Peribacillus sp. FSL E2-0218: one gene and its partner. The protein of the gene in region 1 interacts with the protein of each later gene in a pairwise test. Links are inferred from orthologs where the notes say so. Each region holds a gene or a part of one and is shown on either strand. Other genes may lie near its edges. The genes, in order: ftsH and hflK.

Region 1 (3,923 bases):
CTTTATTCGGTTGACGATTCCTTCGACCTGTCCAACATATCCATATAATATCCCAGCCTGCATGGCCGATACGGTATTCTTCCCAATGATGCCGTCTGGCCGGCTGATTTCTATCCTCGGAAGCTTGGCAGCTTTTGAATAAAGCGCCTCTGTAGATATGTTAATGCCAGGGGCGATGGCTCCGCCCATGTATTGTTTATCCTCATTTATATAGCAATATGTTGTTGCCGTGCCAAAATCCACGATGATGAGAGGACTTCCATACTCCTGTATGCCTGCAACGGCATTCACGATCCGGTCTGCACCCACTTCACGGGGATTTTCATATTTAATATTCAATCCAGTTTTGATTCCCGGTCCCACTATTAGCGGTTTTATGCCAAAGTACTTCTTGCACATGCGTTCCAGCGCAAACATGATTGGCGGAACTACCGAAGAGATTATGATTCCGTCAAATTGGTCAAACGAAAGGCCTTCATGCTGCAGCAAAGACTTTATGACCATTCCATATTCATCTTCCGTCTTATGGCGGCTAGTCTCGATTCGCCAATGATATTTTAAAATATCTTCATCGTATACGCCTAATACTATATTCGTATTTCCAACATCCAATACAAAAATCATCGTTTCATCACTCCGGTAAATTATTCTCCAACATCATACCACACTGGTTTTTCATACGCTATTAGTCACACTTTTCGAAAGCCAATAAAACTCCAGACCCGATCCTTTACGTTTTAACGGTTAAGAAAAGGGTATTTCCGAGGCGGAAATACCCTTTTCTGTTAGTCGAATTAAGACTTTTTATTGTCATCTTCGTTAGGGAAGGAAAGCGGCTTATCTTGAGGGGCCCCTTCATTAATCGGAGGTGTATTAAGCCCTTCCTCCGTTATTTCAAGGTCCTCAGGTCCCCTTTTATCCAATGGATCCAAAAGGGCCTCTTTTTCTTCCTTTTTCGTATTGATGTTCACCTTGACATTCTCATCAGTGGTCAAATTGCCATTCAGAGCGGTATAATCCCGGTCTGGCAATTTTCCATTGTGGAATAAACTTCTGATTTGTTCTGCATCGAGTGTTTCCACTTCAAGCAAGGTTTTAGCAACCAAATCAAGTTTTTCACGATTTTCAGTAAGGATTTTCTTACATCTTTCGTACGCTTCCCTGATGATGCGTTGAATTTCAAGATCGATTTCATAGGCTATGGCATCTGAATAATTTTGATCATTATTGAAATCGCGGCCTAGGAAAACCTGACCTTGGGAGTTACCGAACTGAAGCGGTCCAAGTTTGCTCATGCCATATTCCATGACCATGCTGCGAGCTATGCCCGTTGCACGTTGGAAGTCATTATGCGCCCCAGTACTCACTTCTCCGAATGTTACTTCCTCGGATACACGTCCACCCAACAGTCCGACGATTTTATCTTTCAATTCCGGCTCCGTCATGAAGAAACGATCTTCTTTTGGAAGCATCACTGCATAACCGCCAGCTTGACCACGAGGGACAATCGTAACCTTATGAACGACTTCGGCATCATCCAGAACCAGACCGATGATGGTATGGCCCGCTTCATGCCATGCTACAATATTCCGTTCCTTCTTGGAAATGACACGGTTTTTCTTGGCAGGTCCGGCAATGACGCGATCCGAAGCTTCATCCAGATCCGACATGTCAATCTTCTTCTTATCTTGACGGGCAGCCACAAGTGCCGCTTCATTAAGCAAGTTTTCAAGATCGGCACCAGAAAATCCTGGTGTACGCTGGGCAATCGCCTTCAAATCGACGGTTTCCGCCAAAGGTTTATTGCGAGCATGCACCTTCAGCACTTCTTCACGGCCTTTGACATCCGGGCGGCCAACCGTAATTTGACGGTCAAAACGACCTGGACGCAATAATGCCGGATCCAATACATCAGCACGGTTAGTCGCAGCTATGATGATGATGCCCTCATTGCCGCCGAATCCATCCATTTCAACGAGCAATTGGTTCAGCGTTTGTTCACGTTCATCATGTCCGCCACCAAGGCCTGCGCCACGCTGACGTCCGACTGCATCAATTTCATCGATGAAGATGATACATGGTGCATTTTTCTTAGCATTCTCAAATAAATCACGAACACGGGATGCACCGACACCCACGAACATCTCAACGAAATCTGAACCGCTGATCGAGAAGAAAGGAGTTCCTGCTTCACCGGCCACTGCCCGTGCAAGTAATGTTTTACCTGTACCAGGAGGCCCCACTAATAGTACCCCTTTAGGAATGCGGGCTCCTAGCTCGGCGAATTTGCGAGGGTCTTTCAAGAATTCGACGACCTCGACAAGTTCCTGCTTTTCTTCGTCCGCTCCGGCAACATCATTGAAGCGTACCTTTTTCTTATCATCATTATACAATTTCGCCTTACTTTTCCCGAAATTCATGACACGGCCGCCACCGCCGCCTTGAGCTTGGTTAAGTAAAAAGAAGAAGAGGATAAAAATGATTACAAATGGAATGATGGAAGTGAAAAATGTCACCCAGCCACTTGTCTTTTCTGGAGGCTCGACAGTGATGATGTCTTTATCCAGCTTGTTTGCAGCGTCATTGATCCGGCTTTGCGAATATTCACTGAATGGCACGTAAGTCACGAAGTTCTTGTTATCATCATAACCTTTGAGCTTACCAGTGATTTCAAAGACACTGCTTTCGGGCTGCATCGTAAGTGATGTAACGTCCCCACTCTCCAAATGCTTATAGAATTCATCTTGGGTCATTTTTACGTTTGGTTCATTGTTATTATTAAAGATGCTTACAATCCCAATGATGACCAAAAAGATCAGTAAATAAAATATCGTATTACGGAAGATCCGATTCATCCCTTACCTCCTCCCACGGGTAAACAAACTATAGTAAATACTATCATACAAAATTAAAGAATTACAATAATTTAACACCGCTGTTTTAATCTGGTCTTTTCTTTCAAACAGGTACGATCAATTCGAGTAAATTTCAGGCTTCAATATGCCAATATACGGGAGATTGCGATATTTTTCGGCAAAATCCAGACCGTATCCGACAACGAATGCATCAGGAACGATAAATCCGGCATAATCGGGAGTGATATCCGCTTTCCGGCCTGTCGGTTTATCCAATAAGGTGACGATTTTAATCGATTTTGCTTTTCTATAGCGGAACAGTTCCGCAAGATAGCTAAGTGTTAAACCGCTGTCGATAATATCTTCGATGATTAAGATGTCACGGCCTTCCACTGATGTATCTAGATCCTTGATGATTTTCACTTCACCGGAAGATACAGTTGAGTTACCATAGCTTGAAACATCCATGAAATCCATTTCAAGATGTGTATCAACACGCTTCAGCAAGTCAGACATAAATGGCATCGCGCCTTTCAACACCCCGATGGCCAACGGGAACTTGCCTTGGTAATCAGCTTCTAGCTGTGCACCCAGTTCCTTGATTTTCGTTTGAAGTTCTTCCTCTGTGATTAACACTTTTTCAATGTCGTTTTGCATGGTCATTGTAATTGATTGCCCCCCATGAAGAATTAAGCTTTTTTATATTCTAAGTAGATTAAAGATGTTTCATCAGAAAACATTTCCGGCTCAACATCCGATTTCTTTAAACCGGGCAGCCAGATGGCCTTCCCCGCTTGATCGATGATGACCGGCCACACATTTCTTTCCTGCATCGGGATTTTTTCATTAATGAAAATATCCTTCAACTTTTTAGTGCCGCCCAATCCCTTGACTGCCATCCGTTCGCCTTCCTTCCTTGTTCGGACGGTAAGCGGAAGCCGAACAGCGGATTCGGGAAGTATAAAAGAATGGTTTCCACTGACTGTCGGAATTTCTTCTTTTATATAGTGCGCTTTAATCTTATATCCATTCGGAAGAATAGTCTCACCGGGAATTTGTAATATAAGG
Region 2 (7,511 bases), 3.6 Mb from region 1 along the record:
TTGTGATGGTCGTCCTGATGGCCGTGGGCTTTTTATTGGGACATTTGTTCAAAAGCTATTATATTAAAACTTTTAATGAGCGTATACAGAATGAAACATTTTTCATATCTACATATATTCAAGAACATGGGGGGATCGACTCCTTTTTGGAAAAAGGGAAAACGGCAAAGCTGACGCCCCTCCTGGATTCGAACTTAACCATTCTCTCAACGAACGGGGAGATATTATACGATTCGACTTCATCCAATGAGATACTCAAGAACCACGCAAATGTCCTTCGTGAAATTACGTTGGAAAAAGGGCGTAAGCATGGGGAAGGGTATGAAGTGGTTGAAGGGGACTCGGACCTTCATTATTATTGGAAGACGATTGAAAAGGATGGCAAGATTGAAGGTTTTGTCGTACATAGCAACGAAATCGAAGCCATTCATCAGGTGAATAAGCAAATGTGGCAAATTTTGATCATTTGTTTAGGTGTGGCCTTGATCATCATTCTCATGCTTGCCAGTAAAATCACTTCTTATTATACCCGGCCGATCGAGGAAGCGACGATGGCAGCCATTGAATTGGCCAAAGGGAATTATGGGACTCGGACATTGGAACGGCATTCGGATGAAACGGGGATGCTGACGACGTCCTTGAACATATTGGCAAGGAACCTGCAAGAAACCGAGATAGCGAGGGAAATGAATCAGGATCGCTTGGAAACGCTTGTTGAAAATATCGGAAGCGGCGTCCTGCTTATAGACAGTAAGGGCTATACCACCGTAATCAACCGAGAATTCAAAAAAAGCTTCCGTGTGGATGCCGCTACGTTTTTGTTTCAGGAATATTATTCGGTCATTAAAGATCAGGAAGTCATCTCGATCATCGAAGAGATTTTCCGAACCGAAAAAACGATAAAACGCCAGGTGAAGATACCGCTTGCCATCGAGCGCAAGCACTTTGAAATATATGGGGCGCCTATCATCGGGAATCATGACGAATGGAAGGGGATCCTGCTCATTTTCCATGATATCACCGAATTGAAGCGGCTCGAGCAAATGCGCAAGGATTTCGTCGCCAACGTTTCCCATGAATTGAGGACTCCGATCACTTCCATCAAAGGCTTTTCGGAAACCTTATTGGATGGGGCCCTAAAAGACGAAAAAACCTTGAAGCACTTTTTATCGATCATCTTGAAAGAAAGCGACCGGCTGCAGGAACTCATTCAGGAGCTTTTGAATTTATCCAAGATGGAGCAGCAGGAATTCGTTCTGAAAGCAGGCGTCGTTGACATGACGAAAGTCCTTGGTGAAATACAGGAGATGCTTATAGGAAAGCTGAAGCAAAAAGAAGTAATGCTTCAGATCAATTCATCACAGAACCCGGTATTCGTTGAAGGGGAATCGGACAGGATCAAACAGGTGTTCATTAATTTGATAACGAATGCACTGACCTACACGCCAAATGGCGGAAGGGTATCCGTCAATGTCATTGAACATGAACAGACTGTGGACATCACCGTTCAAGATAATGGAATCGGAATCGACGAAAAGGAATTGCCGAGGATTTTTGAACGGTTTTACCGCATTGATAAGGCGAGGAGCCGTGATTCGGGCGGAACGGGAATTGGGCTGGCGATCGTCAAGCATATCATTGAAGTCCATAAAGGGAAAATCAAAGTGGAAAGCACACCTGGCGCGGGAACGACATTTACGGTTACGCTAAATAAAAGCTTAAAAGGAAAAATGTAATTCGCGGTAATTTACATAGCGTTTACAATTCCTTAAAATGGACTTCATAATGGCGGGGTACAATGATTGTACAACCCCTCATCCAAGGAGTTAAGCACGGACAGAGACAAAGCGTCTCTGTCTTTTATTTTGGGCATTTGCGACTGGAGTTATCTCACGGCAATTTAATTAGGCAAATATTTCATTTTCATGAAACTTTAGACCCTTCTTTGCGTAAATAAGATATAACGGCAAAGAAGGGGTGATACCTATCATTAGCTTAAAAAGGATCTATACGATCACAGGACTTGTTTTTCTTATTATAATTTTGGGGGTTGTTGCGATAACGACCTGGTACACGGTTGATGAGTCCGATCAAGCTGTCATCATGACGTTCGGTAAGGTGGAGGAGACGATCACGGAACCAGGTCTTCACGTTAAACTGCCTTGGCCGATCCAATCGGTTGAGAAGCTATCGAAAGAAACATTCAGCCTTAAGTTCGGATATAAGGAAGAGGACGGAGAAGTGAAGGACTACCCGAGTGAGACGAAAATGATTACGGGTGATGAAAACATCGTGCTGGCCGACCTGGTTGTTCAGTGGAAAATCACCGACCCTCCAAAATATCTATACAATGCAGATGATCCGGAAAAAATATTGTATGACACCACTTCCGCTGCATTAAGGAGCATCATCGGCAGCACGAAAATCGATGATGCACTCACTTCCGGGAAAGCGAAAATCGAAGCGGATGTACGGGAATTATTGACCCAGCTAATGGAGAAGTATGATGTTGGGATTTCCATTTCAGCAGTTAAGCTCCAGGATGTGGAGTTACCGAATGAAGAAGTGCGGAAAGCGTTTACGAATGTGACGGATGCCCGTGAAACGGCCAATACGAAAAGAAACGAAGCCGATAAATATGAAAATAAACGGATGAATGAAGCGGTAGGGGAAAAAGACGCCATCCTTTCGCAGGCCAATGGGGATAAAGCTGCCCGTACCGAGGCCGCTCGCGGGGATGTGGCGGTTTTTGAAAAACTATATAGTGAGTATAAAGGCAATAAGGGAATTACGAAGGACCGTCTTATTATTGAGACCCTAGAGGGAGTATTGCCGAATGCCGAGATTTATATCATGAATGATGATGGAAATACGATGAAATATTTACCGCTTCGTTCCCTTGAAAAAGAGGAAACGAAAAAAGCGCCGGCTCCTGAAGAGGATGCTGCCGATATGGAAGCGAAGAAGGAGAATCCATCGGAGGAAAAAGCGACAGCGGAAGGGGGCGCACAACGATGAGCGGGAAAATAATCGATTTCACTGAGCTGAAAAAAGGCGATTTTCATTGGAGGGGCTATTTCAGGATCGGCATCTTCCTCATTATCTTCATCGTCCTGCTGCTGATCGTCTTCACCAATGTCTATATCGTCAAAGAAGGGGAATATAAAGTCGTCCGTCAATTCGGTGAGGTTGTTAGGATCGATAAGACCCCGGGATTAAAGGCGAAAGTGCCATTCATCCAAAGTGTCATGACCTTGCCGAAGTACCAAATGAGTTCGGATGTATCCGAGGCGGAAATCAATACGAAAGATAAAAAACGGATGCTGATCGATAACTATGCAGTTTGGAGAATCGAAGACCCGAAGAAGCTGATTACAAATGCAAGGACGTTTGAAAATGCGGAAACGAAAATGGAGGAGTTCATCTATTCAGCCGTTCGTTCAGAGCTGGGCCAATTGAATTATGATGAAATCATCAATGATGAGAAGTCGTCCAGAGGAAGTTTAAATGACCGCATAACGGAAAAGGTCAACGAGCTGCTCCAAAATGACAATTATGGCATCAGCTTGACGGATGTCCGGATAAAAAGGACGGATTTGCCTGCTGAAAATGAAGCGTCCGTTTTCAAGAGAATGATTTCCGAACGTGAATCGAAAGCGCAAGAGTACCTTTCCAAAGGTGACGCGACGAAGAACCGGATCGTTGCGGATACGGATCGGAAGGTGAAGGAGTTGCTCTCGACTGCGGAGGCGAATGCCGAAGTGATCAGGGCAGAAGGAGAAGGGGAAGCAGCGAAAATCTATAATAAATCATTTTCCAAGGATCCGGAATTCTATAAACTATACCGGACTCTTGAATCCTACAAAAAGACGATTGGCGATCAAACGGTCATCGTTCTCCCCTCGGATTCCCCCTATGCAAGCTTGTTAATGGGAAATACAAAATAACCGCATAGCCGTCATTTTTCTTTCCGCTTCTACTCATGGTAGAATAGAGGGAGAAAATGAACGGCTTTTTTTGCGATATAAATAGAAGCTGAAAATACATAAACCTGTTGGTCTGGAGGTAGACGGATATGGATAAAAAATTAGTACTCATAGATGGAAACAGCATTGCTTACCGTGCATTTTTTGCGCTTCCGCTCCTGAATAATGATAAAGGGGTGCATACGAATTCCGTTTACGGATTCACGATGATGCTCAACCGCATACTCGCAGAGGAAAAACCAACGCACATACTGGTAGCCTTTGATGCGGGCAAGACGACATTCAGACATGCGACATTCAAGGAATATAAGGGCGGACGCCAAAAAACGCCCCCGGAATTGTCCGAGCAATTCCCCTTCATTCGCGAGCTGCTCGATTGTTTTCAAATAAAAAGGTATGAGCTGGAGAATTATGAGGCAGATGATATCATCGGTACACTGTCGTTACAAGCAGAAAAAGACGGCTTCGAGGTCAAGGTCATTTCCGGTGATAAGGATTTGACGCAACTATCCTCCCCTAGTACGACGGTTTCGATCACGAAAAAGGGAATTACTGAAATCGAGGAATATACACCAAAGCATATACACGAAAAATACGGACTATCCCCATTGCAGATCATAGATTTAAAGGGGCTGATGGGAGACGCTTCCGACAATATCCCCGGGATACCGGGCGTTGGCGAGAAAACCGCACTTAAGCTCTTGCATCAATTTGAAACGGTAGAAAACCTTCTTCAGTCGATTGAAGAGGTAAGCGGACAAAAATTGAAAGAGAAGATAGAAGAACATAAAGATCTGGCCCTTTTAAGCAAGGAGCTTGCCACGATAACGAGGGAAGCGCCGATTGAAGTTTCCCTGAACGAGACCGAGTACAGCGGGATCGATCAGGATCGGGTCATTTCATTTTATAAAGAGCTGGGCTTTTCGACCTTGCTCGATAAATTGGATGTTGCGGAAACTGTCCCGCTTGAGCAGGAAAAGATCGAGGTCAAGACGGCGGAAATGACGGAAGGCATGTATGCGGATGAAAGTGCTCTATATGTGGAAATTCTAGAGGATAATTATCATCGTGCCGACATCATCGGGATTGCCATCAGTAATGAGCTTGGTCATTTCTATTTCCATGGTGATAGTGCTTTGAACTCCGCGGCATTCAAATCCTGGGCCGAGGATGGAACGAAAAAGAAAACGGTTTTCGATGCGAAACGAACTGTCGTGGCACTCCGCCATCGGGGAGTCGAAATAAAGGGCATCGATTTTGATGTATTTTTGGCCTCTTACATCCTGGATCCTGCGGAGTCAGTGGATGAAGTGGCGGAAATCACGAAAACCCAAGGCGCGATCCGTCTTGAAACCGATGACGTGTTCTATGGAAAAGGCGCAAAACGCATGATTCCTGGTGAAGCTGAATTAAGCGAGCATATTGCCAGAAAATCGAAGGCGATCCTTTCTTTGAAAGGACCGATGATTGATAGGCTTCATGATTTTGAGCAATTTCATTTATTGACGGACCTTGAGCTGCCATTATCGATCATCCTGGCAAACATGGAATGGCAAGGCATAAAGGTGGATATTGGCCGTCTGAAAAATATGGGGCAGGAATTGGCTGGACGCTTAAGAACGATCGAAGCGAGGATTTTTGATTTGGCTGGCGAAGCTTTCAATATCAATTCACCTAAACAGCTTGGAGCCATCCTTTTTGAAAAATTGGAGCTCCCGGTCATGAAGAAAACGAAAACAGGCTACTCCACTTCCGCTGATGTGCTGGAAAAACTGGAGAGCAAGCATGATATCGTGAAGGAAATATTGCTGTACCGCCAGCTTGGGAAGCTTCAATCCACATATATCGAAGGCTTGCTTAAAGTGGTCAATGGCAAATCGGATAAGGTGCACACCCGTTTCAACCAAGCCTTGACCCAGACAGGCCGCTTAAGCTCGACAGATCCCAACCTGCAAAATATCCCGATCAGGCTGGAAGAAGGCAGGAAAATCAGGCAGGCCTTCATTCCTTCCGAGAAGGATTGGATCATTTTCGCGGCTGACTATTCGCAAATCGAATTACGCGTGCTGGCACACATCGCCAATGACAGCGGACTTGTGGAAGCATTCCAGGCTGGGATGGACATCCATACAAGAACGGCGATGGATGTCTTCCATGTATCGGCGGAGGAAGTCACATCGAACATGAGACGCCAAGCCAAAGCGGTCAACTTCGGAATTGTTTATGGAATAAGCGATTACGGGTTATCACAAAGCCTGGGCATTACGAGAAAAGAAGCTGGGGAGTTCATCGAGAAGTATTTAAGAAGCTTTCCAGGTGTACAGGAATATATGGAAGAAAGCATCCATGAAGCCCGCCAAAAAGGATATAGCACCACCCTCATGCAAAGAAGGCGCTATATACCGGAGATTACGAGCAGGAACTTCAACATCAGGAGCTTTGCGGAACGTACGGCGATGAACACGCCGATCCAGGGAAGTGCCGCGGATATCATCAAGCTTGCGATGATCAACATGAACAAGCGCCTGATCAAGGAGGGGCTCAAGACGAGGATGCTCTTACAGGTGCATGATGAATTGATTTTTGAAGCTCCGCCGGAGGAGCTCGAAATCCTGAAGGTGATCGTTCCAGAGGAAATGGAAAATGCCATCGGATTGAACGTGCCTCTTAAAGTGGATTATGCCTTCGGGCCAACATGGTTTGATGCCAAATAAGAAAAGATAGGTGATAGTAATGCCAGAACTTCCAGAAGTGGAAACAGTCAGAAGAACGTTAGAGCAGCTTGTCCTTGGAAAAGAAATCAAGGAAGTCTCCGTCTTCTGGCCAAAAATCATTAAAGCACCCGAGCCGATCGAACAGTTTCAGCATGCCTTAAAGGGACAGACGATTCATCAAATCGGCAGGCGGGGCAAATTCCTGATTTTCACCTTGGATGAATATTCGATGGTTTCGCATTTAAGGATGGAAGGCAAATACGGGGTGCATCAAAAGGAAGAACCTTATGATAAGCATACACATGTGATTTTCACGTTCACCGACGACAGTGAGCTTCGCTACCGCGATGTTCGTAAATTCGGCACGATGCACCTGTTTGCCAAAGGCGAGGAATTGGAGCGGTTGCCTTTGCTGCATTTGGGGCCTGAACCGTTATCCGAGGATTTCACCGTCGAGGGACTTCGGGCTAAATTGGCCAGGACGAACAGGAAAATCAAGCCTGTGCTCCTTGACCAAACGGTTGTCGTGGGAATCGGGAATATATATGTGGACGAGTCGTTATTCCGTTCCGGCATCCATCCGGAGAGGATAGCCTCCTCACTCTCCTTGGAAGAAATCGAAAAACTGCATGCTGAAATCATTGCCACACTTGGTGAAGCTGTCGAAAAGGGAGGAAGCACGATTCGTTCATATGTCAATTCCCAAGGGCAAATCGGCATGTTTCAGTTGGAATTGAATGTCTACGGGCGAAAGGGCGAGGACTGCAAAACATGCGGCACACCGCTTGAAAAGCTGGTTGTAGCAGGGCGC

Evidence for each region.
Region 2: the proteins of ftsH (region 1) and hflK interact in binary tests that used the Escherichia coli proteins (3 or more experiments, as listed by UniProt). The link is inferred for Peribacillus sp. FSL E2-0218 from one-to-one orthologs.

Annotation. Positions count from the first base shown.
Region 1 is NZ_CP150304.1:80,427-84,349, reverse strand. The notes cover bases 326-3,276. They hold ftsH (ATP-dependent zinc metalloprotease FtsH), read right to left. Parts: upstream 2,856-3,276; coding sequence 795-2,855; downstream 326-794. Other genes in these bases: hpt (hypoxanthine phosphoribosyltransferase), read right to left, coding at 2,973-3,276; MHI53_RS00425 (type III pantothenate kinase), read right to left, coding at 326-624. Outside these bases: more of MHI53_RS00425, read right to left, coding at 1-325; more of hpt, read right to left, coding at 3,277-3,512; tRNA lysidine(34) synthetase TilS, read right to left, coding at 3,545-3,923. UniProt on the Escherichia coli protein: Acts as a processive, ATP-dependent zinc metallopeptidase for both cytoplasmic and membrane proteins. Plays a role in the quality control of integral membrane proteins.
Region 2 is NZ_CP150304.1:3,637,420-3,644,930, reverse strand. Bases 1,152-4,002 are described here. They hold hflK (FtsH protease activity modulator HflK), read left to right. Parts: upstream 1,152-1,986; coding sequence 1,987-3,018; downstream 3,019-4,002. Other genes in these bases: MHI53_RS17530 (protease modulator HflC), read left to right, coding at 3,015-3,947; MHI53_RS17540 (ATP-binding protein), read left to right, coding at 1,152-1,736. Outside these bases: more of MHI53_RS17540, read left to right, coding at 1-1,151; polA (DNA polymerase I), read left to right, coding at 4,076-6,700; mutM (DNA-formamidopyrimidine glycosylase), read left to right, coding at 6,720-7,511.